Regions from separate parts of the Hydrogenophaga sp. T66 genome, predicted to be linked through region 4. Evidence: predicted binding sites of a transcription regulator. Region 4 holds the regulator's gene; each other region holds the start of a gene.

Region 1 (7,687 bases), on a different contig from region 4:
AAATCGCCATGCATAAAAAGCTCTTTCAACACGCAAATAATCGTGAATAACAAGAGCAAGCGCAACCACAAGCCCCAAGACCCATGGAAGTGCAAAGCGAAGATTTATTGCCCTAAATGGAATCCCGGCAGGTATTGAAAGAGCCCCCATCATCAAACAAGCAGGCAACAAAAAATAAGCAAAAGCAAGGGGTAACTCAACGCATCCGTGCAAACCGATCGCAAATACGCCCGCAGCATAGATTCTATTTTCAACTTCAGTACAGCAAATGACAACTCTGTATGCAGCCCAGACGATCAAAGCAAAGATGCCGAGGGACACCGGCACTCCATACCATACAGCGATATCTAGGAAAACATTGTGCGTCCAGGTGTAGAGCCCCTTGAGGTCAAAGCCAAGATCGCCTGCCGTACGTTGCGCGAGAACACTTTGCGCAAAGCCATAACCTGTCCAAGGCTCGTTCATTGATGCAGCGATGTAAGCTTGCCAGATGAACAGCCGAGCGCTCGTAAGATCTCGCTCAAAGGCTCCAGGACTTGTTGTTACTTGTTGGGCCTCGCCTCCTGTCGATGGCAAGTTCAGCAGAAAGATACTAACGAAAAATAAAATAATTATCGACAGGACGCGAGTAAACCATGGTTTAAATCCCTCTTTACGCCATCCCAAACCCAATACAATCAACATCAGGGCCAAGAACGAAAGATATCCAATTCGTGAACCTGTGACCGAAATTGTGAAAGTCAAGAACCCTGCCCCAATGATCCAGACATTGGGCCTGAGTTCTTTTCTCGATGCAAACCATGTAAGGCCAACCTGCCCAAGCACCATAAGGGTAGCAGCATTGTTCGGCTGGTTCAAATTGCCATACGGTTGATGAGTTGGGGCAACCTCTTGGATCCACACACCCATCAAAGAAAGTTGCATCCATTGCACAAGAACAAAGAAGCCCGTTCCAAAAGCTGCTATCACAAGCCCAAGAAATACAAATCTCCCAAATTGCTCCGGATTGTCTCTGCTCCACTCTCGACCGAATACGGTCGCCAAGGCAGCACCTATCAAGTACAAGAATGCAATAACAAGGTGCCCGATGAAGTATATTTTCCCGGCAACCCATTGATAAATACACAACAGGAACAATAGGATAAAAGCCCCGGCGATAAGATCTATCCCCAAACCATTGCGCGATCCGTCCCCTTTCCTCTTTGCACACCAAACAATAAAAGTTACTAGTAGCACCCCGGAGATCCACGCATCTTTGTGAAACGCAAGCCACGGTGGAGAAGCATTCGGCAGCAACCAAGACATGGCCAGCAGCACCGATGCGAGAGGGGTCCAAAGAGGTAACGCCTTCATCAACAAACCCACATGCAAAAAGAAAAGCCCCGAAAGGGGCTTTTCTTAATTATCCTTCGTTTAACGGCAGCTTGCTGGACGGAAACGGACGTTAATCGTATCGCCGGGGATACCACAATCCCAGTTCACTTGGCCGTTCGCTGCCAGGGTACCACGCATGCTCAGCGTTTGACCGACAATTCGGGGATCGTTTGCACCCGTAGCGGTAATAGTGCCAGTCGATTCGTCTTGACGCGCATACACAACGCCTTGGACAAACTGGGATTGCTGGTTATCCAGCGCAAAGCTACCTACGAGAGGCATCGCACCCTCGGTGGCCGCGGTTTCTGCCAGCGAGGTGCGCGCGGCCGAGACAGCCAGCACGATTTCAGACACCCGTGCCCGGGTGGTGTAGTCCTGATAAGCCGGCAGCGCCACGGCGGCCAGGATACCGATGATGGCCACGACGATCATCAGTTCGATCAGCGTGAAACCTTGTTGGATTCGCTTCATGGGGGTCACTCCTAGGAGGGGTTGGGGGTGGGTCGCAGCCCCATCAGCAGGGTGCGTGCCGAGAAGTTTAGGAGGGGTTGGCGCGTTCACCGAGCCCGCTGGGCTCGCCGGGGGCGCCGCCCGGAAGGCGGGGTGACGACAATTTTTAGCCCCGGGTGACAGGGGTGACAAAAATTGTCAGACGTCGAAGATCTGGCCGGCGGTGAGCCAGCGAATGTCGTGGCCGGGGCGGGTGTCGAAGCGGCGGATCTCATCGACGATGAGTTCGGTCTCGGCCGGCTTGGTGTGGGTGACGTAGATGGGGAACCGGCGCGCGGGATCGAGCTGGGCGAGTTCTTCGGCGAGGCTGGCCGGGGCGAGATGCAGGCTGCGCTGGGCGAGTTCTTGCTCGCGGTCGCTGAAGGCGGTTTCGATGACGAGGTGGCCGACGGGCAGCTGGTTGATGCGTTGCCAGAAAGCGGGGTTGCGGCCGGTGTCGCCGCTGAACACCCAGCAGTCGCCGTCGCCGCGGGCGGCGTAGCCCACGGCGGGCACGGTGTGGACGGCGGGCAGGGCCTCGATGGTCTTGCCGGCCACGCGCAGCACGTCTCCCGTGGCCAGCGGCTCAAAGCGCATGAGCGGGGCGCCGGCGCTGGGGATGGCGGTGAAGTCGGGCCAGATGGTGTTGTTGAACAGGTGGGCGCGCAGGGCGTCGATAGTGCCGGCCAGGGCGTGGACCGCGATCGGCGGGCGACCCGCGGCCAGGCGCGCGGACGCGACGCTGTCGAGCATGAGCGGCAGCGCGGCCACGTGGTCGAGGTGGGCGTGGGTGAGCAGGACGTGATCGATGCGGCGCATCTCGTCGAGCGTGAGGTCGCCGACGCCGGTGCCGGCGTCGACCAGCACGTTGTCGTCCAGCAGGAAGGCGGTGGTGCGGCAGCCGTGGGCGATGGCGCCGGAGCAGCCCAGGACGCGCACCCTCATGGCTGGCGGAGGAGAGCAGGGAAAAGAATCATGGCGGAGCAAGCCTAGCGGCTCGGGCGCCGCGCGGATAGGACTTTTTCCGCAGTTTTTCCGCGCACGGGTCGGCGGGGCCGACGGCGCAGCGGCGGGGGACAGGAGCGGCTCAGGGCTGCAGCACGAACTGCATCTGGGTGCCACCCAGTTCCAGCAGGTCGCCATCGCGCAGGTCGACGGCGTCGCTGCCCAGCGGCTGGCCGTTGACGGTGGGACGGACGGTGCCCTCGACGACGGCGATCACATACGCATGGGGCCGGCGGGTGATGGCGGCCACGGCGACGCCCGGCTTGCCGAGGGTGGTGACGACCTTGACCAGCGGCAGCTCGCGGCCAGCGGCCGAACCCGACATGACCCGGATGAGGGCGTTGCCCACCGACGCGCCGGCGGGGTTGACCACGCTGCCGGCGTTGATGACCATGGTTTTTTCGTACTGGTCGGCGGTGACGGTTTCGCTGCCCTCGGCGACGTAGCGGATCTTGTACTTGCCGATCTCGATCAGGTCGTCGTTGGCCAGCTGCTGCTTCTTGACCGCCTTGCCGTTGACGTAGGTGCCGTTGGTGCTGTTGAGGTCTTCGATGGTGACGCTGCCACCGCTCATTTGCATGACCGCGTGTTCGCCGCTGACCGCCAGGTTGTCGATCACGATGTCGTTGTACGGCCGGCGGCCGAGCGTGGTGCGGTCTTTGGTGAGCTGCACTTCCTTGATGACGACGCCGTCGATGGAAACGATCATTTTCGGCATGGCCGACTCCTGTGATCCTGTGGTCTTATTGTCTGATGCGACGCGCGATTATTTCCCCAACATGCGCGACAACAGGCCGCGCCGTGCGGGTTTGGACCGGGCGTGAGCGAGTATGACCGAAATATTGTCGCGTCCGCCGCACTCGTTGGCACCATCCACCAGCGCGCGTGCTTTTTCCTCAAGCGTGCCGGCGGTGACCAACACGGCGGCGATGCGCTCGTCGCTCATCATGTCGCTCAGGCCGTCGGAGCAGAAGAGGTAGAGGTCGTCGTCCTCCACCCGGAACTCATTCACTTCCAGCAGCACCGTGTCCTCCACGCCGAGGGCGCGGGTGACCAGGTTTTTGTGGGTGGCGTACTGGGCCTGCTCGGCCGAAATCAGACCGGCGTCGATCTGCTCCTGCAGCAGGGAGTGGTCGCGGGTGATCTGCGCGAACTCGCCGCGGCGCAGCCGGTAGCAGCGCGAGTCGCCGACGTGGCCGATCATGGCGCGGCCTTCGCTGAACACGCCCATGACCAGCGTGGTGCCCATGCCGGCGTACTGGGGGTTGGCGTTGGCGGCGTTGAAGATGGAGCGGTTGGCGTTGTCGATGCAGATTTCCATGGCGCGCTTGAGCTCTCGCGGGCTGGCTTCGAAGCCGCCTTCGGCGATCCACCGGCCGAGTTCGGTGCGGATGAAGGTGGTGGCCATGGCGCTGGCCACCTCGCCGGCGTTGTAGCCGCCCATGCCGTCGGCCAGGATCGCGATCTGGTTGTCGGTGTCCAGCGTCACCGAGTCCTCGTTGTTGTCCCGAACGAGACCCGGGTTTGTGATGCAAAAGTACTCGAAATTCATGATCGGCACGTTTATAGCCGGAAGTCGGGCTCGCTGGCGCCGAGCGGGGCGGTGGCGGCGGGGGGCGCGGACGGCGCGCCCCGCCCGGGACGCGGGACGGACGAGGTCGCATCTTGCGGCCGGGGACGGTGGGCGGAGGCCGCGATCGGCTGTTCGGCGATGCGGCGCAGATCGGTGGCCAGGGCTTCGCCGCTGGGATGGCGGTCGGCGGGGGATTTCGCCAGCAGGCGCTGCAGCACGCGGGCCAGTTCGACCGGCAGATCGGGTCGCAACACCGTCACGGCCGCGGCGGGCTCGTTGGCGATCTGGAACATGAGCGCGGCCATCGAATCGGCCCGGAATGGGAGCTGACCCGTCAACAGCTGGTACAGCGTGACGCCCAGCGAGTACAGGTCGGAGCGGCCGTCCACGCGCTGCCCGGCGAGCTGCTCGGGGGACATGAAACTGGGGGTACCCAGGACCATGCCGGTCTTGGTGCGGCTGCTGTCGGTCACGCGCGCGATGCCGAAGTCGGTGACCTTGACCACGTCGGTGGTGAAATCCACCATCACGTTGGCCGGCTTGATGTCGCGGTGGACGACCTGCTGGCGGTGGGCGTGGTCCAGCGCCAGGGCCACACGCTCGCCAATCCGCAGCACCTTGTCCACCGGCAGCAGGTGGCCTGGGCGGGTGAAGGCGGTCAGGTCCTGTCCAGAGAGGAACTCCATCGCGATGTAGGCCAGGTCGTGGTCCTCGCCGGCATCGAAGATGGTCACGATGTTGGGGTGTTGCAGGCGGCCGGCGGTTTCTGCTTCGCGGAAGAAGCGCTCGCGGGCGTCCTGCAGCTCCTGGCCTTCAAATTCCGCGGACAAGGCCAGCGTCTTGATGGCCACGGTGCGGCCGATCTTGGGATCGCGGCCCTGATAGACCACCCCCATGGCGCCTTTGCCCAGTTCCTTTTCCACCTGGTAGCGGCCCAGCATGGGTTTTTCCGCGGCACCCAGCATCAGCGTGCCGCCCGGGTGGGACGACCCCGGGCCGAGCACCACGGCCTGGGCGAGCTGTCGCGCCCGGCGCAGGCCGGCGGCGGCCGCGGCGTGACCGGGCTCCAGCCGCAGCATGTGCTGGCACACCGCTTCGGCCTTATTGAACTGACGCTTGCGCTCGAAGTCGCGCGCCAGATGCAGCAGGTTGTCCATCAGCGCCGGGCTGTGCGGCACGCGCTGCAAACGGTCGAAGGCCAGGTCGAGCTGACCTTGCCCCTGCAGGGCCAGACCCATCATCCGGTTCGTCTCCGCCGACTCGGCGTCGGCGCGACGCCGGCGCACCTCGTTGTGCACCAGTCGGCGAATACCCCACGTGAGGTGGCCGATCAGCAGGAGCGCCGCGGGCAGCACCGCCCCCACCCACCAGTGCGCCTGGGCCACCAGCAGCAGATCACCACCGATCAAGACCGCCACGGCGGCGGCGCTGATCGCGGCGGCGCGCCACCCGCTCAGGCGAGGCAGGCAGAACACCAGGTAGCCCAGCACGAGCACCACCGCCAGTCCCTGGGCGAGACCGCTCCACGCCGGACGCACGTGATGGTGGCCGCTGAGCAGGCTGCTGAGCGTGTGGGCCGTCGCCAGCACGGGCGGTGTGGCAGCGCCGGCGGGGGTGGCGAACGCCGTTTTTCCGCCCGCGGCCGCGGTCGTGGGGCCGACAAGCACGATCCGGCCCTGGTACTTCGACACCGGCACACGGCCCGCGATCACGTCATAAAACGAGTCCACCTCGAAGGCCGGGCGCCCGCCACGGTCCGGGTAGAACTGCGGCAGCAGACGGGCCCGCTCGTCGGTGGGCAACAGGACGCCGCCCAGGCGAACGCCCTCGGCGCGGTCGAGCACGATGTCCTTGGGCGCCAGGTTCAGGCTGTGGGCCGCGGCGGCCAGGGCGATCGACGGCAGGGCGCGTCCGTCGTACTCGACCACCAGCGCTTCCTGGCGCACGGTCCCATCGGGATCGGCCACGTGGTTGACATGTCCCACCGCCGCCGCGCCGTCGGCCAGCACCGGCAGCGGGTGCACCGCCCGCAGCGACGGCAGGCCGAAGCCGGTGGCCGGACCGAGGCTGCTGCGGTGCGCCGCCGGGGGCAAGGGCGCTTCCGGGCGGCCGTGCGGAACACCCAGGGTGTGGGTCGACCCCAGAATCACGTTGCCGGCCGACGCGATGCTGCGGGCCAGTCGGGCGTCGGAATCCAGTCGTTGCTCGGTGTCTCGCAGGTAAGTAAGCAGTCGCTCTCGCGAATCGGGACTCAGATCGCCATAGACGTCGCTGGTACCGCCGGCGGCCTCCAGCCGCGAGCGCAGTTCGCGCAACGGCGCGAGCGCCCGCTCGGTCTGGGGTTCGGAGAAGGCGCTGGTGTGGACGATGGTCTTGGCCCCGGCCGCGGCGAGCTGGTCGATCAGCTCGGCGTGGACCTCGCGCGGCCACGGCCAGCGACCCACCTTGGCGATGCTCGCGTCGTCGATGGCGATGACCGCCACCCGCCCGAGCGGCGCCCGGTCCGTCATGAGGCTGGCGGCGTCGAACAACCGCCGCTCCAGGGCAGCGATCGGGTCGGCGGTGAAGTGCAGCGTCAGCACCGCCGCAGCCACGCCCAGGCCCCACCACACGTCGTGGCGACGCGGGTGGTACCAGGGGCGGTGGAGGGTGGTCAGGCGCGACAAAAGGATGGGCTGCAAGGGCAGGCAAACACAAGGCTTGCCAAGCTATCGGCAGAACGGGGGACCGATGAAGGTTGCATTCTGTTGCATACCCCCGGGAGTGCCCGTGCCTTGCAGCGCCCGCGGACGTACGCCTGTCGTGCGGGCACAAAAAAGGGCAACGAACCGTTGCCCTTGTCACAGACGCGGTGGACCGCTCAGAGCAGCGCCTTGAGCAGCTTGCCCATCTCCGAGGGGTTGCGCGTGACCTTGAAGCCGCACTCTTCCATGATGGCGAGCTTGGCGTCGGCCGTGTCCGCACCGCCGCTGATCAGCGCACCGGCGTGGCCCATGCGCTTGCCGGGGGGCGCGGTGACGCCGGCGATGAAGCCGACCACGGGCTTCTTCATGTTCGCCTTGCACCACATCGCGGCCTCGGCCTCGTCCGGGCCGCCGATCTCGCCGATCATGATCACGGCGTCGGTGTCCGGGTCGTCGTTGAAGGCCTTCATCACGTCGATGTGCTTCAGGCCGTTGATCGGGTCACCGCCGATGCCCACGGCGCTGGACTGGCCCAGGCCGATTTCGGTGAGCTGCGCCACCG
Region 2 (7,687 bases), on a different contig from region 4:
TTCGCATATGCAGGATCCCGACGTCAGCGGGCCCCGCGACGAACCAGCTCTGCGTGTGATTGAGTGCATCAAGACCCTGTGATCGGCGCTGCCGTTCTTGCATGCGATCTATCCATCCATGGGCGGCTGAGCCGATCCAGCGCATAAGTGTCAGCATCTCAGCGTTCCTCCTGGCGTGCCCTAATAGCTCGCTCGCAGCCAATTTCGACGGGGCAGCCATGCGGGGCACAAGACTCGAGACTGCACTCACGGCAGATGGCATAGGCCTCCTTTCTTGACTGAGGCATGCTTTGCAGGACCTTGGCAATCAGCTCTGCCATGGTCTTTTGCTCACCGGGATCGAGAGCCGATGTCAGTCGGCCGATGAGTTGGTGTCGCCTAGCATTCATCGTGAGGCGCAAGCGCTCGCCTTCCTCGGTCAAATGAAGCGCTACCGTTCGGGCGTCGTTTCCATCTTTTTTCTCCACCAGCCCGCGCTGCACCAGTTTCTCTACAAGACGAACGGCGCCTGGATGAGTCAGGTGGAGGATTTCGGCCAACCTGCCGATGGACAGGCCCGGATATGAGTGAGCAGTGACAATGGCGCCCACCGCGGAGTCGCCTAGGTCTTGATGAAAGGAAGAGTTTTCGTAGAGCGCGTCTTGAACGGCTCGTGATAACGCGCCCACCAGGTTCTCCAGTGCTGGCCCAGGGTGAGTTTTTTTGCTCATAGCAAGCCTTTCTCCATCAATTCGAGGGGGTCTTGTAGATCCACTGACCCTATGTATCCACCGCCGCGGTCTTCGGCGTTGTGGACTGCGTAGCCCAGCATGGCACGGGCTTTTCGGTCGTAACGGCGAGCCACGCTCGGGGGCGTGGTGAGGAAATGGTTCTCTTCAGGACGCAGCCAGCCCACCACATAGCTCAGATGTAGCCCTCGTCGCCAGTGGTCGGTTTTGTTGGCGCCGCCGCCATGAATGGTGGAGCCGAGATAAATCACGGCATCGCCAGCAGCCATCTCTGCAACTTCGACCTCGTGCTCCATCGGCACCCTGGTGCGGTCCCAACAATGGCTTCCGGGCACCACGCGCGTTGCGCCGTTGTCGCGTGTGAAGTCAACCAGTGCGATCACGCTGCCAACTTCCACGTCGTGGCCTGCCTTGGGGCAATGAACCCAGACGTCGTCGTCGCGGTGCAGAAGTTGATTGCGCGCGCCGCTACCGCGGTCGAACAAGTGCGCCAGATTGAGCTGGTACGTGGCTGCGTTCGCGAGGAGAACGCCATCACACAGAGCCATGTACGTGGGGTGACACAAAACGTGTTCAACAAATGGCTCGCACCAGCCGGTCAGGCCAGTCAGATGGCGGGTGTGTCTCCCATAAAAGCCAGCTACGCCAAGACTCATGAACTCGCGCTGAGTGGATTGCTCGGCCAGTCTGGGGTCAAGTGCCCTGTTCATGGCATCAAGCGATGAACGATCCAGAAGGCCGGTAGCGACGACGGCGCCATGCTCGTGCAAGGCGGCCAGCAGACCGGCGACATCGCTGGCGGATCGGTGGGGGATTGGCATGGCGCTCTCCTTAAATGTGTGACGCACGCATATTATGAGCGATGCACATAAAACGCAACAAGTAGCGCATTGATCCGATGAGCGGTGAAGGCTGGGTGATAGCGAGTACGTCGCACTTGTGGGCCGTGGCCGAGGTCTGCTGCCTTGGCCAGCTGGCGACCCAGGTTCTGCATGGCCGTGGCATGGGCATTGGAGGCTCGCAAGGCCACCACCTGCATGCGAAGACGTGAAGCCACCGTGTAGGGAGCCAAGGTTGTGAGCGAGTCAGGCGCTTATAACTTTGACGTCTCGATGAATTCATCTATGAAGCGGGCAGCTCTAAGTTGGTGTGTTCCCTTGGAGTACGCCACGCGGAAATTTGACGCTGCCCACCCGGCCGCGGCGGCGAGCCGCCGCCCACCAGCGAGACGGCGCTGGCGCTGTGGTGCGGGGCAGCGGTGGGGCGCCGGGCCCAGTGCCGCGGGTCGAAGCGCCCGGCCAGCGACGCGATGGCGGCGGCTTCCAGCGCCTCGTCGGTGCTCATTGGCGGCAGCAGACCGGCCAGGCGGCGGGCCAGCAGGGACTTGCCCGTGCCGGGCGGACCGACCAGCAGCAGGCTGTGGCCGCCGGCGGCGGCGATTTCCAGCGCCCGCCGGGCCGTGGCCTGGCCTTTCACGTCGGCGAGGTCCAGGCCGTCGTCCCCGCCGGGGGGGGCCGGGGCGGTGTTCAGGCGCGCCCAGCCCTCGTCCTCAGGCGGGGGCCCGGCGTCGGCCCCGGGCCGGAAGCGCGCCACCACGTCGAGCAGGTGGCGCGCGCGGTACACCGCCACGTCCGGCACGAGCGCGGCCTCCTCGGCGCTGCCGGGCGGCAGCACCAGGCGGGCGCCGCCGTGGCGCTGCGCCAGCCCCATGGCCAGCGCGCCCCGCACCGGCCGCAGCGCGCCGCCGAGCGACAGTTCGCCGGCGAACTCCCAGCCGGCGAGGCAGTTGGCGTCGAGATGCCCGGCGGCGGCCAGGATGCCCAGCGCGATCGGCAGGTCGAAACGGCCCGAGTCCTTGGGCAGATCCGCCGGCGCCAGGTTGACGGTGATGCGCTGGTTGGCCGGGAAATCCAGCCCGGCGGTGGCGATCGCCGAGCGCACCCGCTCGCGCGCCTCTTTCACCTCGGTGTCGGCGAGGCCGACGAGCGTGAAGCTCGGCAGGCCGTTGGCGAGGTGGGTTTCCACGACCACCGGCCGCGCGTCGAGGCCCAGCAGGGCGCGGCTGTGCACCAAAGACAGTCCCATGACAGCGATTCCCCGAGGTGGTGCGCCGTCCGCGGCCCCAAAGCGGGGCGTCTCGGCCGGCGCGAATGCACGGTGTTGGTGCGCCGGTGCCGCCTAGGCGGTGGGCGCGGGGCATCGTAGGCGTTGGCCGTCCGCCTTACGCCACGGGGTACTGGCGCTGGCACGGTCCCTGCTTGGGGCTGTAAGCGATTGATTCACGTCCGTGGTGCCCCCGCGGGCCAGTCGACAACCTCCGGCGTCGGCCCCGCGGTCGGCCCCCTCCAGACTCACAGAGGACTCACAGCATGAAAATGGTTTCCGCCATCATCAAGCCGTTCAAGCTGGACGAGGTGCGCGAAGCGCTCTCCGGCATGGGCGTGCAAGGCATCACCGTCACCGAAGTCAAGGGCTTCGGTCGCCAGAAAGGCCACACCGAGCTGTACCGCGGCGCGGAGTACGTGGTCGACTTCCTGCCCAAGGTGAAGATCGAAGCGGCCGTGGCCGACGAGCTGGTCGATCGCGTCATCGAAGCCATCGAAGGTGCTGCACGCACCGGAAAGATCGGCGACGGCAAGATTTTCGTCACCTCCCTCGAACAGGTGGTTCGCATCCGCACCGGCGAGACCGGCAAGGAAGCGCTCTGATCCCCGCCCCCATCACCGAAAGATCACGGTCATGAAAAAACTCATCGCATCGCTGTTGCTGGGCGCGGGCCTGGCATTCGCCGGCCTGAGCGCCGTGGCGCAGACGCCCGCACCGGCGGCTGACGCCCCGGCGGCGGCCGCTCCCGCCGCCCCCGCTGCGGCCCCCGCCGCTGAAGCGCCGGCCGCTGCCGCCCCTGCCGCGGCCGCCGAGGCACCTGCCGAAGCCGCACCCGCAGCCCCCAAAGAAACCGTCGACAAGGGCGACGTCACCTGGATGATGATCTCCACCGTGCTGGTCATCATGATGGTCGTGCCCGGCCTGGCCCTGTTCTACGGCGGCCTGGTGCGCAGCAAGAACATGCTGTCCGTGCTGATGCAGGTGATGGTGGTGTTCTCGCTGATCTCGGTGCTGTGGGCCATCTACGGCTACTCGCTGGCCTTCGGCGGCGAGGGCCTGATCATCGGCAACCTGTCCAAAGCCTTCCTGCTCGGCGTCACGCCCGAGTCGCTGGCCGCGACCTTCACGCCCGGTGTGATGATCCCCGAGTACATCTTCATTGCCTTCCAGGCCACCTTTGCGGGCATCACCTGCGCCCTGATCGTCGGCTCCTTCGCCGAGCGCATCAAGTTCAGCGCCGTGCTGCTGTTCTGCGCCCTGTGGTTCACCTTCAGCTACCTGCCGATCGCCCACATGGTGTGGGGCGCCGGTGGTTACCTGTTCGGCAAAGGCGCGCTGGACTTCGCCGGCGGCACCGTGGTGCACATCAACGCGGCCATGGCCGGCCTGGTGGGCGCGTACCTGATCGGCAAGCGCATCGGCTACGGCAAGGAAGCCATGGCCCCGCACAGCCTGACCCTGACCATGGTTGGCGCCTCGCTGCTGTGGGTGGGCTGGTTCGGCTTCAACGCCGGCTCCAACCTGGAAGCCAACGGCGGCACCACGCTCGCCTTCATCAACACGCTGGTGGCCACCGCCGCCGCCGTGCTGGCCTGGTGCATCGGTGAAGCCCTGAGCAAAGGCAAGGCGTCCATGCTGGGTGCGGCCTCCGGCGCCGTGGCCGGCCTGGTGGCGATCACCCCGGCCTGCGGCACCGTCGGCCCGATGGGCGCGATCATCATCGGTCTGATCTCCGGCTTCCTGTGCCTGTGGGGCGTGACCGGCCTGAAGAAGATGCTGGGCGCGGACGACTCGCTCGACGTGTTCGGTGTGCACGGCGTCGGCGGCATCGTCGGTGCCCTGCTGACCGGCGTGTTCTCCGCCGCCTCGCTGGGCGGCGTCAAGGGCGACGGTTACTCCATCGGCGGCCAGCTGATCGTGCAGGCCGAGGGCGTGGTGATCACGATGGTGTGGTCGGCGGTCGTGGCTTTCATCTGCTACAAGATCGTGGACATGATCGTCGGTCTGCGTGTCACGGAAGAAGCCGAGCGCGAAGGCCTGGACATCAGCTCGCACGGCGAAACCGCCTACAACCGCTGATCCCGGACCCGGTGCGGCGCCCCGCGCGCCGCACCCACCGGTTCCCGGTCAACAACACCCGCGTGGCCCCGGCCCGCGGGTGTTGTTGTTTGGGGCGCCGGGGTATGCGGTGGAGCCAGCGCCTAGGCTGTGGGCCGCCCCACGCCGGGGCCCGGGAGCCCCGCCATGCCTTGCCACCCTTGCTGCGCCGCCGTCGCGGCCATCCTCCTTGCCTTCACCACCGCGGCCACGTCCGCCTGGGCTGCCAGCGCCTCCGCCGGCGCTGAGGCCACCCCCGCCCAACCGCCACGGGTCGCCCGGGTCAAGGTCATGCCCGGCGGGTCCGCCGAGACCGAGGCCGAGCGCGACCGCCGCCTGCGCCGCGAATGCCGCGGGCGCCCCAACGCCGGCGCCTGTCTGGGCTACGCGCGCTGAGGGGCGCCCCCACGGGGCGGGGCGCCTCAAGCCCGCCGTGAAAGAAATTCAAGCCGGCGGGCCGGGGGGCGCCGCTACCATCGCGGGCATGTCGCATACCCCCCCGGACCACCCCGGCGAGCTGGTCGACCGCGTGCGCGCGGCCGCCGCCGACCGCACGCCGCTGGCCATCGCCGGCGGCGGCACCAAGGCTTTTTGCGCACCGGCCGCGCCGGTGGGCACGCCGCTGTCCACCCGCGGCTACGCCGGCATCGTGAGCCACGAGCCGACCGAACTGGTCATCACCGCCCGCGCCGGCACGCCACTGGCCGAGCTGGAGGCGGCGCTGGCCGAGCACGGGCAGTGCCTGCCCTTTGAGCCGCCGCATTTCGGCGCGGGCGCCACGGTCGGCGGCATGGTGGCGGCCGGGCTGGCCGGTCCGGCGCGCGCCGCGGCGGGCGGGGTGCGCGACTACGTGCTGGGGGTGCGCCTGATCAACGGCCGCGGCGAGTTGCTCACCTTCGGCGGACAGGTGATGAAAAACGTGGCGGGCTACGACGTGAGCCGCGCGCTGGCCGGCACCTGGGGTCAGCTGGGTCTGATTGCCGAGGTGAGCCTGAAGGTGCTGCCGGTGGCGCCGGCCGAGGCCACGCTGGGGTTCCGGCTGGCCCAGCACGACGCGCTGGAGCAGCTGCACCGCTGGGGCGGTCAGCCGCTGCCGCTGAACGCGTCCTGCTGGGTGCGGGATGACACCGCACCGGGCGCTCCCGAGCGGCTGTTCGTGCGCCTGCGCGGCGCGGTGGCCGCGGTGGACGCGGCCGTGGCCCGCCTGAGCCGCGAGGCCGGCGGCGAGCGCGTGGACGACGCCACCGCCCGCGCCGACTGGGCCGCCTGCCGCGAGCAGGCGCTGCCGTTCTTCACCGCCCCCTCGCCCGACCACGGCCTGTGGCGCGTGTCCGTGCCGCAGACCGCGCCGGTGCTCGACCTGCCCGGCCCGGTGCTGGTGGAGTGGCAGGGCGCGCAGCGCTGGCTGTGGGCGCCCAACCCCGCCGGGGACGCGATCCGGGCCGCCGCGCGCGCCGCGGGCGGTCACGCCCAGCTGTTCCGCGCCCCGGCCAGTGGCGCCGCCGGCGTGGTGCGCACCGAACCCGTGGCGCCCGCGCTGGCCGCCATCACCCGGCGCCTGTGCGCCGCCTTCGACCCCGACGGCCTGTTCGCCGGCGGCGCCGCGCGCTGACGCCATCCCGCCCGACCATGCAAACCCACCTGTCTCCCGAATTCGCTGCCCGCGCCGACGGCCGCGCGGCCGAAGCCATCCTGCGCAAGTGCGTGCATTGCGGCTTCTGCACCGCCACCTGCCCGACCTACCAGCTGCTCGGCGACGAACTCGACGGCCCGCGCGGACGCATCTACCTCATCAAGCAGGTGCTCGAAGGGGCCGAGCCGACCCGCAAGACCCAGCAGCACCTCGACCGCTGCCTGACCTGCCGCAACTGCGAGACCACTTGTCCCAGCGGCGTGGACTATGGCCACCTGGTGGACATCGGCCGCGCCATCGTGGACGAGAAGGTCGAGCGACCGGCCGGCGAGAAGGCGCTGCGCTGGCTGCTCAAGGAAGGCCTGCCCTCGCCGCTGTTCGGCTCGGCCATGAAGCTGGGCCAGGCGGTGCGCGGCGCCCTGCCCGCCGCGCTGAAGGCCAAGGTGCCGGCGCCGCGCCCGGCCGGCGCCTGGCCCACCCGCACCCACGCCCGCCGCGTGCTGATGCTGGCCGGCTGCGTGCAGCCCAGCATGGCGCCCAACATCAACGCGGCGACCGCCCGCGTGCTCGACGCCGCCGGCATCCAGACCGTGGTGCCGCCCTCGGCGGGCTGCTGCGGCGCGGTGAAGTTCCACCTCAACGACCAGGTCGGCGGGCGCGACCAGATGCGCGCCGCCATCGACGCGTGGTGGCCGCACATCGAGCAGGGCGTGGAAGCCATCGTCATGAACGCCTCCGGCTGCGGCGCCACCGTCAAGGAGTACGGCCACCTGCTGCGCGACGACCCGGCCTACGCCGACAAAGCCGCCCGCGTCAGCGCCCTCACCCGCGACCTCAGCGAGCTGCTGCCCGACCTCGTGCCCGCGCTCAAGGCGCGCCTGCGCCGCCCGCCCGACGCCGCCCAGCTCGTCGGCTTTCATCCCCCTTGCACGCTGCAGCACGGCCAGAAGCTGCGCGGCGGCGTCGAACAGCACCTTGGCGCGCTGGGCTTCAGCGTGGCCGTGGCGCGCAACGAGTCGCACCTGTGCTGCGGCTCGGCCGGCACCTACTCCGTGCTCAACCCCGAGCTCGCCACCCAGCTGCGCGACCGCAAGCTCGGTCACTTGGGCGAGCTGCGTCCGGC
Region 3 (7,687 bases), on a different contig from region 4:
TGGCGATTGCGGCGGTGCTGTGGCCGGCGCGGGCCGCACAATCCGACCATCCGGCGCCTCCTCGCCCCTGACCTTCTGGCCCGACGCCATGACCACCCCCCGCCTGCACCTGATCCTCGCCCGCGCCGCCAATGGCGTGATCGGCCGCGACAACGCCCTGCCCTGGCACCTGCCCGAAGACCTGGCCCATTTCAAGCGCACCACACTGGGGCATCCGGTGCTGATGGGCCGGCGCACCTGGGACTCGTTGCCGCCGCGCTTTCGGCCACTGCCGGGCCGGCGCAACCTGGTGCTCACCCGCGACGCGGCCTGGGCCGCCGAGGGCGCGCACCGCGTGACCTCGATCGACGACGCGCTGGCAAAGGCTGGCGCCGACGGCGCAGCCGAGCTGTGGGTGATCGGCGGCGCGCAGGTGTATGCCGCCGCGCTGCCGCGCGCTCACCGAGCGGTCATCACCGAGATCGGCCGCGACTTCGATGGCGACGCCCACGCGCCGGCCTTTGGGCCCGACTGGGTGGAAACCGCGCGCGAGCCCCAGGTGGCCGCCAGCGGCCTGCCCTTTGCCTTCGTGACCCTGGAGCGCCGGCCCTGACCGGCGGAGAAACCGCATGACCACCTTCGCCACCTGGAACGTCAACTCCCTGTCCGTGCGACTGCCGCAGGTGCTGGACTGGCTCACCGCCCATCCGGTGGACGTGCTGGCGCTGCAGGAGCTCAAGCTCACCGACGACAAGTTCCCCGCCGCGGCCTTCGCCGAAGCGGGCTATCAGGCCCAGTGGTTCGGCCAGAAAACCTACAACGGGGTTGCCCTGATCAGCCGGGCGCCCGCGCTGGAGGTGGTGAAAAACATCCCCGGCTTTGCCGACGAGCAGTCGCGTGTGATCGCCGGCACCGTCGACGGCGTGCGCGTGATCGGCGCCTACTTCCCCAACGGACAGGCGCCGGGCAGCGACAAGTTCGCCTACAAGATGGCGTGGCTCACGGCCCTGCGCGAGTGGGTGCGCGCCGAGCTGGCGAGCCACCCGCGTCTGGTGCTGATGGGCGACTACAACATCACCTTCGACGACGCCGACGTGTGGGACCCCGAGGGTTTGCGGGAATCCATCCACTGCACCACCGAGGAGCGCACCCACCTGCGCGCGCTGATCGGGCTGGGCCTGCACGACGCGCACCGTCTCTTCCCGCAGCCGCCCAAAAGCTTCAGCTGGTGGGACTACCGGCAACTGGGCTTCCAGAAGAACCGCGGCCTGCGCATCGATCACATCCTCATCAGCGACGCGCTCAAGGCCGCGGCAAGTGCCTGCGTGATTGATCGGGCGCCGCGCAAGAACCCGCAGCCCAGCGATCACGCGCCCGTGGTGCTGACGATCACGTAACCCACGGGGCCACCCCCTCCAGAAGCACCGCTGAACCGGCTTCGCCGGGCCGCAGGCGCTGTCCCCCTCTCAGGGGGAAGGCGCGTCAGCGCCGCAGGGGGTCATTCCAAGTTGAGTTCCTGGATCTTGCGGGTGATCGTGTTGCGGCCAATGCCGAGCTTGTGGGCGGCCTCGATCCGCCGGCCGCGGGTGGTGGCCAGCGCGGTCTGGATCAGCCGCGTTTCAAAGCGGCGGGTCAACACGTCCCACACATCGGTGCGGCCGGTCTCCAGCAAGGCCTGCGCCTCGGCCTGCAGCGCCTGTTCCCAGCCGGGCGGGCCAGCGTCGTCGCCCGCGGCGTGATTCGGGGTGGCCGGCGTCGGCACGGGCTCGCCCGCGCGGGCTGCGTCAGGCGCGGCGGGCGGCGCCCAGGCCGGTGCAGCGGATGAACCCAGGGGCGCGCCCAGCACCTCGGGCGGCAGGTCTTTCACCTCGATCACCTGCGCCGGCGCCATCACGGTCAGCCAGTGGCACAGGTTCTCGAGCTGACGCACGTTGCCGGGGAAGTCGAAGGCGCTGAGCAGGCGCAACGCACCCTCGGCGATGCGTTTGGGCTCCACGCCGAGCTGCTTGGCGCTCTGCTGCAGGAAGAAGCGCGTGAGCATCGGGATGTCTTCGCGCCGCTCCCGCAGCGCCGGCAGGCGCAGGCGGATCACGTTGAGGCGGTGGAACAGGTCTTCGCGGAACCCGCCCTCGCGCACCCGCTGCTCCAGGTTCTGGTGGGTGGCGGCGATCACGCGCACGTTGGCACGCACCGCGCTGTGGCCACCGACGCGATAGAAATGCCCATCCGACAGCACGCGCAGCAGCCGGGTCTGCAGGTCAAACGGCATGTCCCCGATCTCGTCGAGGAACAGCGTGCCGCCCTCGGCCTGCTCGAAGCGACCACGGCGCATCGTCTGCGCGCCGGTGAAAGCGCCACGCTCGTGGCCAAACAGCTCGGATTCCAGCAAGTCTTTGGGGATGGCTGCGGTGTTGATGGCCACGAACGGGCCGCCGGCGCGCGGCGAGTGCTTGTGCAGCGCGCGCGCGACCAGCTCCTTGCCCGAGCCCGACTCGCCGGTGATCAGCACCGTCACCTGGCTCTGGCTCAGGCGGCCGATCGCGCGGAACACATCCTGCATGGCCGGCGCCTGGCCGAGCATCTCCGGCGCGGCGCTCAAGCGCTCCTCGGCCACTTCCTCACGCTGGCTTTCCTCCACCGCGCGGCGAATCAGCTCCACTGCCTTGGGCAGGTCAAAGGGCTTGGGCAGGTATTCGAAGGCGCCGCCCTGGAAGGCGCTGACCGCGCTGTCGAGGTCGGAGAAGGCGGTCATGATGATGACCGGCAGACCGGGGAAGCGCTGCTTGACCCGCTCGAGCAGATCGAGCCCGGAGCCACCCGGCATGCGGATGTCGCTGACCAGAATCTGCGGCCCCTCGGGGTCGCCGGCGTCGTCGAGCGCCTTGAGCACGTCCTGCGGGTTGGTGAAGCTGCGGGTGGGCAGGTTCTCGCGCAACAGCGCCTTCTCCAGCACGAAGCGGATGGATTGATCGTCGTCCACTATCCAGATCGGCTTCATGTATCGGTCGTCCCTTCGTGTGGCGCGTCGCTCGTGTCGGTGGGTGAACTCAGGGCAGCGGAATCAGGATCTTGAAGTCCGTCATCCCCGGCACGCTCTCACACTCGATCAGGCCATGGTGCTGTTGCACGAAGGTCTGGGCCAGGGTCAGTCCCAGTCCCGAACCACCTTCACGCCCCGACACCAGCGGGAAAAAGATGCGGTCCTTGATCGAGTCCGGCACGCCGGGCCCGTTGTCGATCACATGCAATTCCAGTGCCAGCCGATAGCGCTGTTTGCCGAAGGTGACCTGCCGGCCCACGCGGGTGCGAAAGACGATCTGTGCATCGCCCGCGGCGATGCGCTCGGCCAGCGCCTGCGCCGCGTTGTGGGCGATGTTGAGCACCGCCTGAATGAGCTGCTCGCGGTCTCCGCGAAACTCGGGGATCGAGGTGTCATAGTCGCGCACCACCCGCAAGCCGCGCGGAAACTCGGCCAGGATCAGCGCGCGCACACGCTCGCAGACCTCATGGATGTTCACATCGCCGACGACATGCGGCCGGCGGTGCGGGGCGAGCAGCCGGTCCACCAGCGACTGCAAACGGTCGGCTTCGTGGATGATGACCTGCGTGTACTCGATGAGCTCGCGCGAATCGAGCTCCATCTGCAGCAGCTGCGCCGCGCCGCGGATGCCACCCAGCGGGTTCTTGATCTCGTGGGCGAGGTTGCGGATCAGTTCCTTGTTGGCCTGCGCCTGGTCGAGCAACCGCTCTTCGCGCTCCTGCCGGGTTTGCTGCTCCAGCGGCAGCAGTTCCACGACCACTTCCTGCGGGTTGTCGGTCTGCGCCACCACCACGTGCACCGGCAGCGGGTCGTGGTTGAGGCGCCGCAGGTGCGCGTCGTAGCGCAGCGCGGCAAATTCGTTGCCGCGTGCGCCGGTGAGGGCGTTGTCCAGCAGCAGCGGGTCGGTGAAGCAGTCCTGCATGCGCGCGCCGGTGATGCTGCGCCGGGACATGCCCAGCGCATCTTCGAGCGCCGCATTGGCAAACTGCACACGCCCCTGCAGGTCCACCACGGCCACCAGCGTGGCCAGCAGGTCGAGCGAGTGGAATCGCCCGTGCGCGGCGCTCATTGGGGCGCCGGGCCGAGCCGGCCGAGCTCGCGCTGCAGGCCGGCCACGTCGGCCTCGGCGCGGCCGACCGCGGCCTTGAGTTCGGCCACACGGTCGAGGTAGCGCTGGTGATTGCGGCCCTCGATGCCCTCCTTCTCGGGCTGGCCGTTGGCGTAGGCCTTTTTCGCGTCGTCCAGCCGCTGCTGCGCCTTGCGCAGTTCGGCCTCGAGAATGGCCCGCGCATCGCTGTCGCGGGCGCGCTGGGCCGCGCTGTCGTTGCGCGGCGTGGCGGGCGGCGGCGAGCCCGCGGCGGGCGCGGGCCGGGGCGCGGCGGCACCGGACGGCCGCGTGCCCTCGATGATGGTGATGTTGCCGCCATCCATCACGGTGCAGCCTTTGGCCTTGGCGACCTGCGCGTTGTTGGTGTATTCGTTGCCGCAGCGGTAGATGCGTTCCTGGGCCTGCGCTGGCGCGGCAGCGGCCAGCAGGCCGGCGGCGATCAGGGGAATCGACAGGGGCAGCACGGTGTCTCCGGTGGCAAATGGACAAGGTGGCAGTATGACCCAAGCCGGGGCGCAAAGTGCCCACCGGCGCGTGGCGCCGACGGGCTCGCCCCTGGCCAAAAAAAAGGACGGCCGAGGCCGTCCTTTTCCGGAGTTGCTCCGGGTCTGAGCGCCGAAGCGATCAGAGCGAGTAGTACATGTCGTACTCGACCGGGTGCGGCGCCATGCGGAAGCGGGTGACTTCGCCCATCTTCAGCTCGATGTAGGCATCCAGCATGGAATCGGTGAACACGCCACCCTTGGTCAGGAACGCGCGGTCCTTGTCCAGGTACTCCAGCGCTTGGTCGAGGCTGTGGCACACGGTCGGCACCAGCTTGTCCTCTTCCGGCGGCAGGTGGTACAGGTCCTTCGTGGCGGCTTCGCCCGGGTGGATCTTGTTCTCCACGCCGTCCAGGCCGGCCATCATCAGGGCCGAGAAGCACAGGTACGGGTTGGCGGAAGGATCCGGGAAGCGCGCTTCGATGCGGCGGCCCTTCGGGTTGGCCACGTACGGGATGCGGATCGAGGCCGAGCGGTTGCGCGAGCTGTAGGCCAGCTTCACCGGGGCTTCGAAGCCGGGCACCAGGCGCTTGTAGCTGTTGGTGCCGGGGTTGGTGATGGCGTTGAGCGCGCGGGCGTGCTTGATGATGCCGCCGATGTAGTACAGGGCGAAATCGCTCAGGCCGGCGTAGCCGTCACCGGCGAACAGGTTTTTGCCGTCTTTCCAGATCGACTGGTGGACGTGCATGCCGGAGCCGTTGTCACCCGCGTAAGGCTTGGGCATGAAGGTCGCGGTCTTGCCGTAGGCGTTGGCCACGTTCCAGACCACGTACTTCAGGACCTGCGTCCAGTCGGCGCGCTCGACCAGGGTCGAGAACTTGGTGCCGATTTCGTTCTGGCCGGCGCCGGCCACTTCGTGGTGGAACACCTCGACCGGGATGCCCAGCGATTCGAGGATCAGCACCATCTCGGCGCGCATGTCCTGCGTGCTGTCGACCGGGGGCACGGGGAAGTAGCCGCCTTTGGTGGTCGGACGGTGGCCGCGGTTGCCGCCTTCGAGCTGCTTGCCGCTGTTCCACGGGGCTTCGTACTCGTCGATGGCGAACATGACGTTGCCGGGTTCGTTGCTCCAGCGCACGCCATCAAAAATGAAGAACTCGGGTTCCGGTCCGAAGTAGGCGGTATCGCCCAGGCCAGAAGCCTTCAGGTAGGCCTCGGCGCGCTTGGCGATCGAACGCGGGTCGCGGTCGTAGGCCTTGCCGTCGCTGGGCTCGACCACGTCGCACTGCAGGAACAGGGTGGTCTCTTCGAAGAACGGGTCGATGCGCGCCGTGTTCGGGTCGGGCATGAGTTGCATGTCCGAGGCTTCGATGCCCTTCCAGCCGGCGATGGACGAACCGTCGAAGGCGTGGCCGGAGGTGAACTTGTCTTCGCCAAAGGCGGAGATCGGCACGGTGACGTGCTGTTCTTTGCCACGGGTGTCGGTGAAGCGGAAGTCGACGAACTTGACGTCGTTGTCCTTCACCATTTGCAACACGTCTGCGACGGTCTTGGCCATCAAATGCTCCTGTACGGGGGGTTGGAATCGGAAAAACGGACGCCGGGGGTTTAGCAGCTTCCGTGCCACGACCGGGGCGGCGGGCCGGACCCTTCGGGCACAGCCGATCGATTATCACCCACCCCACCGACCCAGGGCGTGACCGTCCGTTTTGGGGCGCCTTCGGTCGCCACAATCGCCCCCGCCGCGCCGCCGCGGGGATCACATATCCGCGATGACGCATTATTTTGGTGCATTTGCACCGCAACAGCTCACTGATCTCGCACCATTTCGGGGCCCAGTGTCGCTCCATGGGCCCGCAAGCCCTCCAACAGGGCGGCAAAAGCCGTCTCGACCGGATCGACAGCGCCCTTCACGCCCAGTTCGATGTGGCGGCCCCAGGTGGGATGGTCCACGCTCGGCAGGCTGAAGACCTTGACCGGGTGGGTCGCCTCGATGCGCTCCATCAGCGGCGTGAGCGATGCCTCCATGGCGCCCTGAACGATCACAGAACGCTCGCGGCCGGCGTTCTGGCGGTGCAGGTGGGGGTAGAGCGTATCCAGTGCCCACTCGATCATCGGCCAGGCCATCACCGGGAAACCGGGCACGAAGTGCACCGTGGCGCCATTCGGACCGTCGCAGCTGAAGCCAGGGATCTTGTTGTAGGGGTTGGGGATGAGTCGGGCGCCGGCGGGAAAAACACCCATGTTGAGGCGGTGCACGTTGTCGGGCCGGTCGGGCTCAAAGGCCACGCCCTGCTCGGCCGCCACATCGCGCATGCGCTCTTCGATGAGGGCGCGGGCGCCCGGGTGCAGCGCGAGATCCTGCCCCAGGGCCGCTGCGGCGCACTGGCGCGTGTGGTCGTCCGGGGTGGCGCCGATGCCGCCACAGGAGAACACGATGTCGGTCCCGGCCAGGGCGTCGGCCAACGCTGCGGTGATGCGCTGCCGGTCGTCCCCGACCACGCGCGCCCAGGCCAGCGACAGGCCGCGGGCCTTGAGCAGCTCGATCACGCGCGGCAGGTGCTTGTCCTGGCGCTTGCCGGAGAGGATTTCGTCGCCGATGACGATGAGGCCGAAAGCGGGAGCGGTCATGACTTTCAGGGCGGGGGCAGGGTCGGGGTGGGTGGCGCCGCGGACGACGCGGTCGCTTCGGCCGGCGGCAGATCCAGCGCCGGCGCAGGGGACTCGGCCGGCGAAACCGCCGCCCGCCGCTGGGCGTCCAGCGCGGCCAGGCAGTAGTGGGCAAACCACAAGGACGCGAAGGCAAACACCAGCGTGTAGATCCAGATCGCCACGGGCACCAGCAGCGGCGCCAGCGCGACGAACATCGCGCCCGACGCCCACAGCAGGCTGGGCGCGGCGCCGAGATAACCGCTGAGCACGCCCATGGCGAGCAGGGCGCCGCGGTGCTCGCGCAGCAGCTGCCGACGCTCATCGGCGCTGGCGTGGCTGGCCAATGCGTCGTAGGCGAACACGCGGTAGGTCAGCCAGCCCCAGATCAGGGGCGGCAGGATCAGCACCAGCGGCGGGATCAGCCAC
Region 4 (7,687 bases):
CGGCGTTCTGCCCGGCCACGCCGGCGGCCGCGATGCGTTCGCCATACGGCGGGTTGAGCAGCAGCACGCCGGGTGTCGCGCTGGGGGGCAGGCGCTGCAGCGCGTCGCCGCCGCGCAGCTCGATCGCGTGGGCGACGCCGGCGCGCTCGGCGTTGCGCTGGGCAAAGTCGACCATGCGGAACGACACGTCGCTGCCGTGGGCCAGGGGCGGCGAGCCGGCCGGATGCGGGCGTTCGGCCGCACGGGCTTCTTCGCGCAGCGCCGCCCACACGTGGGCCTGGAAGGGCAGCAGCTTCTCGAAGCCGAAGCGCCGGCCCAGGCCGGGCGCAATGCGCAGCGCCCGCTGCGCCGCCTCGATGACCACCGTGCCGCTGCCGCAACAGGGGTCGTACAAGGGCACGGCGCCGTCCCAGCCGGTGGCCGCGATCATGGCCGCGGCCAGCGTCTCCTTCAGCGGCGCATCGCCCTTGTCCTCGCGCCAGCCGCGCTTGAACAGCGGTTCGCCGGAGGTGTCGATGTACAGCGTCACCGTCTCGGCCGTCAGGTGGGTGTAGATCCGCACGTCGGGCCAGCGAGTCTCCACGCTGGGCCGCTCGCCGCGCCGCTCGCGGAAGCGGTCGCACACCGCGTCCTTGATGGTCAGCGCGGCGAAGTTCAGGCTTTTGAGCGGGCTGTGCTGGGCGGTGATCTCGACCTTGATCGTCTGCGCGGGCGTGAACCAGATCTCCCAGGCCACCGCCGCAGCGGCGTCGTACAGGTCGCGTTCGCTGCGGTACGGGCCGTGGGCGAGTTGCACCAGCACGCGCACGGCGAGACGGCTGTGCAGGTTCAGCCGCATCGCATCGCGCCAGCTGGCGGTCAGCGCCACGCCCCCCCGCACCCGCTGCACGCCCTCAGCGCCCAGGATGTCGCGCACCTCATCGGCGAGCAGGTCTTCAACGCCGGCGGCGCAGGGGAGAAACAAGTGCAGGGCGTTCACGGCGGTCGGTGGGTAGACGGCCCGCACAGCGCGGGCCGCGGGTTCGGTCAGAGCGACTTGCGCAGGTTGGCGGGCGCGATCCGCAGCGCCTCGCGGTACTTGGCCACGGTGCGACGCGCGCACTCGATGCCCTGTTCCTTGAGCAGGTCGGAAAGCTGGTTGTCGGACAGCGGCTTGGCCGCGTCTTCGGCGGCGATGAACTGCTTGATCAGCGCGCGCACGGCGGTGCTGGACGCGTTGCCACCGGTCTCGGTCCCGAGCGAGGAGCCGAAGAAGTACTTCAGCTCGTAGGTGCCGAAGGGCGTGGCCATGTATTTGGCGGTGGTCACGCGGCTGATGGTGGATTCGTGCAGGCCCAGCTCGTCGGCGATTTCGCGCAGCACCAGCGGGCGCATGGCCAGCTCGCCGTGCATGAAGAAGTTGCGCTGCCGCTCGACGATGGCGCTGCTCACGCGCAGGATGGTGTCAAAGCGCTGCTGGATGTTCTTGATGAACCAGCGCGCCTCCTGCAGGCGCTGTTGCATGGCGGCGTGACCGCCTTCGCCACCGTCGCGCCCGCCGCGGTTCTGGCGCAACGCGTTGGCATACACGTCGTGCACCCGCAGGCGCGGCATCACGTCGGGGTTGAGCATGACCTTGAAGCCCCGGCCAGCCCGCGCCACGATCACATCGGGGACCACGATGTGGCGCTCCACATCGACAAACCGGCGCCCGGGCTTGGGCTCCAGCCCGGCGATCAGCGCCAGCGCGGCCCGCACCGTCTCGTCGTCGGCACCGCAGGCCTGGGCCAGACGGCGCACATCGCGCTTGGCGATGAGTTCCAGCGGTTGCGCCACGATGGCCAGCGCGGCGCGTGCGGCCGGCGTGTTGCGCAGCTCCAGGATCTGCAGCCGCAGGCACTCGCCGAGGCTGCGCGCGCCCACACCGGGCGGGTCCATGTGCTGCAGCAGCGACAACGCGAGCTGCAGGCGCTGCTGGGCGTCGTCCAGCGCGTCCTGCTCGGGCGGCCGGCCTTCCAGGCGCAGCAGCGCTTCGCCGAGTTCGTCCAGCGGGTCGGCGAGGTAACCGTCCTCGTTGAGCGATTCGATCAGCAGCACCAGGGCCGCGCGGTCGCGGTCGTTCAGGCGCAGGCAACGCGCCTGCTCGTGCAGGTGATCGGTGAGCGAGCGTTGGGCGCGGGCCAGCTCGGTGGCGCTGGCGGTGTCGTCGTCGTCGCCACCCGCGCCGCGCGGCGGCGCATCGCCGCCCCACTCGCTGTCGTTGGGCGCGAGGTCGACGGTGCCATCGCCGTCCCAGTTTTCCTCCACCGGCGCGGCCCCGTCGAGCCGGGCTTCCAGCGCGTCGGTGTCGGGCGCCTCGGCGCCCTCGGAGACCGACACGCCGGCCTCGCTGAGCTGCTCACCGCCACTGACGGGGGCGTCGGTCTGGGTGACGCCGAACTCCTCGCGCTCGACGCTGTCGTCGGCCCGCTCCAGAAAAGGGTTGTCGTCGAGCATCTGCTCGACTTCCTGCGCCATCTCCAGCGTCGAGAGTTGGAGCAGCCGGATCGACTGCTGCAGCTGCGGGGTGAGGGCGAGGTGCTGCGAGACACGCAGCGACAGTCCCTGCTTCATCGCGCGCCCGACCGTGGGCCGCCCCGCCGGGCCGCCCCGTGCAAGCACGCGCGCCCGCGGAGGGCGACGGCGTGAAGGGACTGGCGCGCGGGGAAGGCCATGATCACATGCGGAAGTGCTCGCCGAGATAGACCCGGCGCACGTCGGCGTTTTCGACGATCTCCGCCGGCGTGCCGCTGGTGAGCACGTGACCGTCGTTGATGATGTAGGCGCGGTCGCAGATGCCCAGGGTCTCGCGCACGTTGTGGTCGGTGATCAGCACGCCAATGCCGCGCGACTTCAGGAAACCGATGATGCGCTGGATCTCGATGACCGCGATCGGGTCGATGCCGGCGAAGGGCTCGTCGAGCAGGATGAATCGGGGGTTGGTGGCCAGGGCGCGCGCGATCTCCACCCGGCGGCGCTCGCCGCCGGACAGCGCCGGGGCCGGCGCGTCACGCAGGTGGTCGACGTGAAGGTCCTTGAGCAGTTCGTCGAGCCGGCGGGCGATCGCCTCGCCCGACAGCGGCCGGCCCTGGTCGTCTTCCTGCAACTCCAGCACCGCACGCACGTTGTCGGCGACGCTGAGCTTGCGGAAGATCGATGCCTCCTGCGGGAGGTAGCCCACGCCGAGCCGCGCGCGGCGGTGGATCGGGAAGCGTTCGATCGCCTGACCGTCGAGCAGGATCTGGCCCCCATCCGCCCGCAGGAGTCCCACCAGCATGTAGAACGAGGTGGTCTTGCCCGCGCCGTTGGGGCCCAGCAGCCCCACCACCTCGCCCTTGAACACGGCGAGCGACACGTCCTTGACCACCTTGCGGCTGCCGTAGGCCTTTTGCAGGCCGCGGGCCTCCAGCCGGCTCACCACGGGCGCCGGCCGGCCGGGCTTGGCGGCCGCGGGGCGCTCAGGCGCGCTCACGGCCGGCCCTCGATCTGGCGGCTGGGGGTCAGGGCGGCGGGCGGCGTGGCGACCGGGGGAGCGGCGGGGGCCGCACCGGGCTTGGGCACGGGCGTGAGCATCGCGCGCACACGGCCGCCGCTGGCGGCGCTGCTGCCGCTGGCGGTGGGCCGGGCCGGGTCGGCGCCGTCCACGGTGAAGGTGTCGGTGGCGTTGTTGTAGACGATCACGCCGCCGCTGGTTTCGTCGTTGAGCTGCGTGCCCTTGTAGCGGCGCAGCACGGCGTCGCCGGTGAAGCGCACCGTGTCGGCGCGGCTGTCGTAGTCGATGCGGCGGGCCTCGCCTTCGATGTGCTCGTCCACGCCGTCGCGCTTCTGGCGGAAGGTGCCTGGGCTGCCCGTGACCACGCCGAACTGGTTGCCCTGGGCGTCCTGGCGGATTTCCACCTGCGCGCCGCGGATGCGGATGGTGCCCTTGGTGATGACGACGTTGCCGGTGAAGACGCTGGTCTGGCGGGCGTCGTCGTAGCGCAGGCTGTCGGCCTCGGCGTTGAGCGGCTTGTCGCGGTCCGCGCGCTCGGCCCAGGCGGTGCTGGCGCCGCCCAGGCAGACCGTCAGGCAGACGTTCAGGCCGAGGACCCGAAGGCGACGGAAGGTGGGGATGGCGAATGCAGGCATGGCGTCAGGGCACGAAACTTGCATTCATTGTAACGGCGGTCCCGACGGCGCGCGCCCTGTTTCGGGGCGCGGTTTGACTGCGCCGGCGGTCGCCGGCGCCGCATCAGCCCTTGCGGCCGGCTTCGGCGATCAGCGCGCTGGCGATGGTCAGCGTGCGCGGGCCCTGCCCGGCGATGTAGAAGCGACCGGCCACGCCCAGCGCCGGCGTGCCCTCGACAGCGTAGGCGTCCTGCAGGGCCGCGGCCTGCTGGGCCTTGGTGGCGGTGGCCGGGGCGTTGAACACCTCGGTGAACTTCGCCCGGTCCACGCCCTGCTTGGCCACCCAGTCGATGATCGGACCGGGCGTGGTCAGCGGCAGGCGTTCGTTGTGGATGGCGGAAAAGACCTTGGCGTGCAGCGCCTTGACCTGGTCCATCGCCTCCAGCGTGTAGTAGAGCTTTTGCATCGGCACAAACGCCGGCGAAAAGGCCACCGGCACGCGGCGCACGGCGACGTTGGGCGGCTGCTTCGACTTCCAGTCCTCGAACAGCGGTTCGAAATTGAAGCAGTGCACACAGGAGTAGGCGAAGAACTCGACCACCTCGATCTGGCTGGGCGGGGCCTGGACCGGCGCGGGCTTGGCCAGCTTGAGGTAATCGACGCCTTCTTTGGGCGCGACGCGCTGGGCGAAGGCCGGCAGGGCGCTGGCGGCGCCGAAAGACATCAGGGAGAGGGAAAACGCGCGGCGTTGCATGGATCGGTTCTCCGGGGAAGGACTGGGTTCGGGCGCGGACGCCGCGGAAAAGTTCCCGCCGGCTCAGCGCTGCACGCGCACCAGCGCGGCTTCGATGCCGTTGCCGGTGAGCTGCTCCTGCGTGAGTTCGGCCAGGGCTTTCTGCGTGAAGGGTCCGACGCGCACGCGGTAGACGGTGCGGCCATTCTGCTCGCGCTCGCTGACCTGCGCGTCGATGCCCATCATCGCCAGCTTGGCGCGCTGGGTTTCCGCGTCCTCGGCGGTGCGGAAAGCGCCGGCCTGCACGAAGTAGGTGAAGGGATCGGCGCCGGGGCCGGCCGCGGCGGTGGGCGGCGTGGCGGCGGCCGGCGCCTGGCCGGTTTTCTGCTGCATCAGTTCGCCCAGCGGGTCGGCGGGTTTGGCGGCCGGGGCTTTCGGATCGGTGGCCTTGGCGTCGGTGGCGGGCGGGGCGGCCGGTGGCGTGGCGGCCCCGGGGGCGGCGGGCGCGGGGGCCGGTCCGCCGACCGACGCGTTGGGATTCCAGCCCTTGTTGCGCTCGGCCTCGCGCTGCTCGGCGCCGGCGTCGCGCGACAGCCCGCGGTCCACGAAGGGCACCGGCACCTTGGTCACGTACACCGCCACGGCCAGCGCGGCACCCAGGCCCACGAGCAGGCCGGCGACGAAGCCAATGAGGGTGCCGCCGGTGGCGCGGCGGGCGGACGACGAAGCGGGGGATTTCTTCATGGCGAGCGACGGTCTCACATCTTGCGCGGGGCGCTCACGCCCAGCACGGCCAGGCCATTGTGCAGCACCTGCGCGGTGGCCGCGACGAGCGCCAGCCGCGCGCGCTTGACCGTGTCGTCGTCCACCAGGATGCGCTCGGCGTCGTAGTAGCTGTGGTAGGCCGACGCCAGTTCGCGCAGGTAGAAGGTCACGTCGTGCGGCGCGAAGTCGCGCGCGGCGTCGGTGAGCATGGCCGGGTAGCGCGCCAGCAGCAGCATGAGCGTCTGGGCCGGGGCGCTGTCCAGCGGCGCGAGATCGGCCTGGGCCAGGGCCGCCACGTCGCCGCCCCAGGCGTCGAGCACCGAGCAGATGCGGGCGTGGGCGTACTGGACGTAGTAGACCGGGTTGTCGTTGTTCTGCTGGACGGCGAGGTCGACGTCGAAGGTGTATTCGGTGTCGGGCTTGCGGCTGAGCAGGAAGAAACGCACCGCGTCCTTGCTGGTCCAGTCGATCAGGTCGCGCAGCGTGACGTAGCTGCCGGCGCGCTTGCTGATCTTGACCTCCTCGCCGTTGCGCACGACGCGCACCATGGTGTGCAACACGTAGTCGGGGTAGCCGGCGGGAATGCCGACGTCAGCCGCCTGCAGGCCGGCGCGCACGCGCGCGATCGTGCCGTGGTGGTCGGTGCCCTGGATGTTGATGACCTTGGTGAAGCCGCGCTCCCACTTGGCGATGTGATAGGCCACGTCGGGCACGAAGTAGGTGTACGAGCCGTCGGACTTGCGCATCACGCGGTCCTTGTCGTCGCCGTAGTCGGTGCTGCGCAGCCACAGCGCGCCGTCCTGCTCGTAGGTCTTGCCGTTGGCGATCAGCCGGTTGACCGCCGCCTCGACGCGCCCGCTGGTGTACAGGCTGGACTCCAGGTAATAGTGGTCGAACTTCACCGCAAAGGCCTGCAGGTCGAGGTCCTGCTCGTGGCGCAGGTAGGCCACGGCAAACTGCCGCAGGCCGTCGAGGTCGTTGGCGTCACCGCTGGCGGTGAACTCGCGGTCGTCGGCCTTGACGGTTTTCCGGGCGAGGAAGTCGCGGGCGATGTCGCCGATGTAGTCGCCGTTGTAGGCGGCCTCGGGCCAGCCGGGATCGCCGGGCTTCTTGCCCTGGGCGCGCAGCTGGGTGGAGGTGGCCAGCGTGTTGATCTGCACGCCCGCGTCGTTGTAATAGAACTCGCGGTGCACCGCCCAGCCCTGCGTATCGTAGAGGTTGCAGATCGCGTCGCCCAGCGCGGCCTGCCGGCCGTGGCCGACGTGCAGCGGTCCGGTCGGGTTGGCCGACACGAACTCGACCATGAGGCGCTGGCCGTGGTCCGGCTGGCGGCCGAAAGCCGCGCCGGCGGCAAGCACCTCGCGCACCACCTGCTGCTTGGCGGCGGGCTGGAGGCGGATGTTGATGAAGCCCGGGCCGGCGATCTCGATGTCTTGCACCCACCGCTGGTAGGCCGGGCGGGCCAGCAGCGCGGTGCGCAACTGCTCGGCCAGCGCGCGCGGGTTGGCCTTCAGGGGCTTGGCCAGCGCCATGGCGGCGGTCACGGCGTAGTCGCCGTGGGCGGCCACTTTGGGCGATTCGAAGGCGGCGCGCGCGCCCGCGCCGGGGCTGAGGGACTCCAGCTCGGCGGCCAGGCCGGCGAGCAGGTCTTGTTTGATGGTGAGCATGGGGCGCGATTTTAGGCGGGGGCCCCGGGCGCGTCGGGGGCGCGCAGCTGGCGCGCGGCGGCGGCCTTCACCGCGGCGGTCAGCCGCTGCGCCGAGGGAGGCTCGTGCGCCCAGTGCTGCCAGTACAGCGCCACGTCGACGGTGGCGCCGGGCAGCAGTTCCTGCAGCGCGGGGCGGTGCGCGAGGTGCTGCTCGGGCACCATGCCCCAGCCCAGGCCGAGTTCGATGGCGGTCTCAAAGGCGTCGACCGCGGGCGCGAAGTGGCGCGGGTAGTGGGGTTGCTGCAGGCCGAAGTGCTGCAGGAGGAAGGCGTCCTGCAGGGCGTCCTTGCGGTTGAAGATGACGGCCGGGTGGGCCAGCAGGCGGTGCGGCGACACGCCGCCGCCCGGCGTGCGGC

Evidence for each region. The regulator sigma-54, encoded in region 4, starts transcription at its own class of promoters, with help from an activator protein. The targets are predictions, from matches to a motif close to TGGCANGNAANCTGCTTT.
Region 1: AC2D80_RS14585 (pilin) is a predicted target of sigma-54. The motif match lies at 1,889-1,906, and genes of this name have one in related genera.
Region 2: glnK (P-II family nitrogen regulator) is a predicted target of sigma-54. The motif match lies at 2,972-2,989, and genes of this name have one in related genera.
Region 3: glnA (type I glutamate--ammonia ligase) is a predicted target of sigma-54. The motif match lies at 6,218-6,235, and genes of this name have one in related genera.

Annotation. Positions count from the first base shown of each region.
Region 1 covers NZ_JBXVVX010000005.1:36,217-43,903, reverse strand. Annotated here, with positions in the region: gene AC2D80_RS14590 (PglL family O-oligosaccharyltransferase) at 1-1,305, opposite strand, end outside; gene AC2D80_RS14585 (pilin) at 1,414-1,845, opposite strand; gene AC2D80_RS14580 (MBL fold metallo-hydrolase) at 2,023-2,808, opposite strand; gene AC2D80_RS14575 (FHA domain-containing protein) at 2,951-3,586, opposite strand; gene AC2D80_RS14570 (Stp1/IreP family PP2C-type Ser/Thr phosphatase) at 3,635-4,420, opposite strand; gene AC2D80_RS14565 (CHASE2 domain-containing serine/threonine-protein kinase) at 4,432-7,122, opposite strand; gene sucD (succinate--CoA ligase subunit alpha) at 7,302-7,687, opposite strand, start outside.
Region 2 covers NZ_JBXVVX010000003.1:95,047-102,733, reverse strand. Annotated here, with positions in the region: gene AC2D80_RS12850 (thioesterase family protein) at 1-103, opposite strand, end outside; gene AC2D80_RS12845 (MarR family winged helix-turn-helix transcriptional regulator) at 159-710, opposite strand; gene AC2D80_RS12840 (phytanoyl-CoA dioxygenase family protein) at 707-1,549, opposite strand; partial or broken gene AC2D80_RS12835 (YifB family Mg chelatase-like AAA ATPase) at 1,920-2,813, opposite strand; gene glnK (P-II family nitrogen regulator) at 3,098-3,436, shown strand; gene AC2D80_RS12825 (ammonium transporter) at 3,468-4,913, shown strand; gene AC2D80_RS12820 (hypothetical protein) at 5,079-5,327, shown strand; gene glcE (glycolate oxidase subunit GlcE) at 5,416-6,543, shown strand; gene glcF (glycolate oxidase subunit GlcF) at 6,561-7,687, shown strand, end outside.
Region 3 covers NZ_JBXVVX010000001.1:912,786-920,472, reverse strand. Annotated here, with positions in the region: gene AC2D80_RS04310 (DMT family transporter) at 1-71, shown strand, start outside; gene AC2D80_RS04305 (dihydrofolate reductase) at 89-592, shown strand; gene AC2D80_RS04300 (exodeoxyribonuclease III) at 609-1,376, shown strand; gene ntrC (nitrogen regulation protein NR(I)) at 1,478-2,977, opposite strand; gene glnL (nitrogen regulation protein NR(II)) at 3,027-4,088, opposite strand; gene AC2D80_RS04285 (hypothetical protein) at 4,085-4,591, opposite strand; gene glnA (type I glutamate--ammonia ligase) at 4,752-6,167, opposite strand; gene AC2D80_RS04275 (competence/damage-inducible protein A) at 6,419-7,240, opposite strand; gene AC2D80_RS04270 (EI24 domain-containing protein) at 7,246-7,687, opposite strand, start outside.
Region 4 covers NZ_JBXVVX010000004.1:29,091-36,777, forward strand. Annotated here, with positions in the region: gene AC2D80_RS13870 (THUMP domain-containing class I SAM-dependent RNA methyltransferase) at 1-979, opposite strand, end outside; gene AC2D80_RS13875 (RNA polymerase factor sigma-54) at 1,027-2,592, opposite strand; gene lptB (LPS export ABC transporter ATP-binding protein) at 2,696-3,490, opposite strand; gene lptA (lipopolysaccharide transport periplasmic protein LptA) at 3,487-4,146, opposite strand; gene AC2D80_RS13890 (thiol:disulfide interchange protein DsbA/DsbL) at 4,250-4,879, opposite strand; gene AC2D80_RS13895 (SPOR domain-containing protein) at 4,943-5,602, opposite strand; gene argS (arginine--tRNA ligase) at 5,617-7,290, opposite strand; gene AC2D80_RS13905 (HTH-type transcriptional regulator ArgP) at 7,302-7,687, opposite strand, start outside.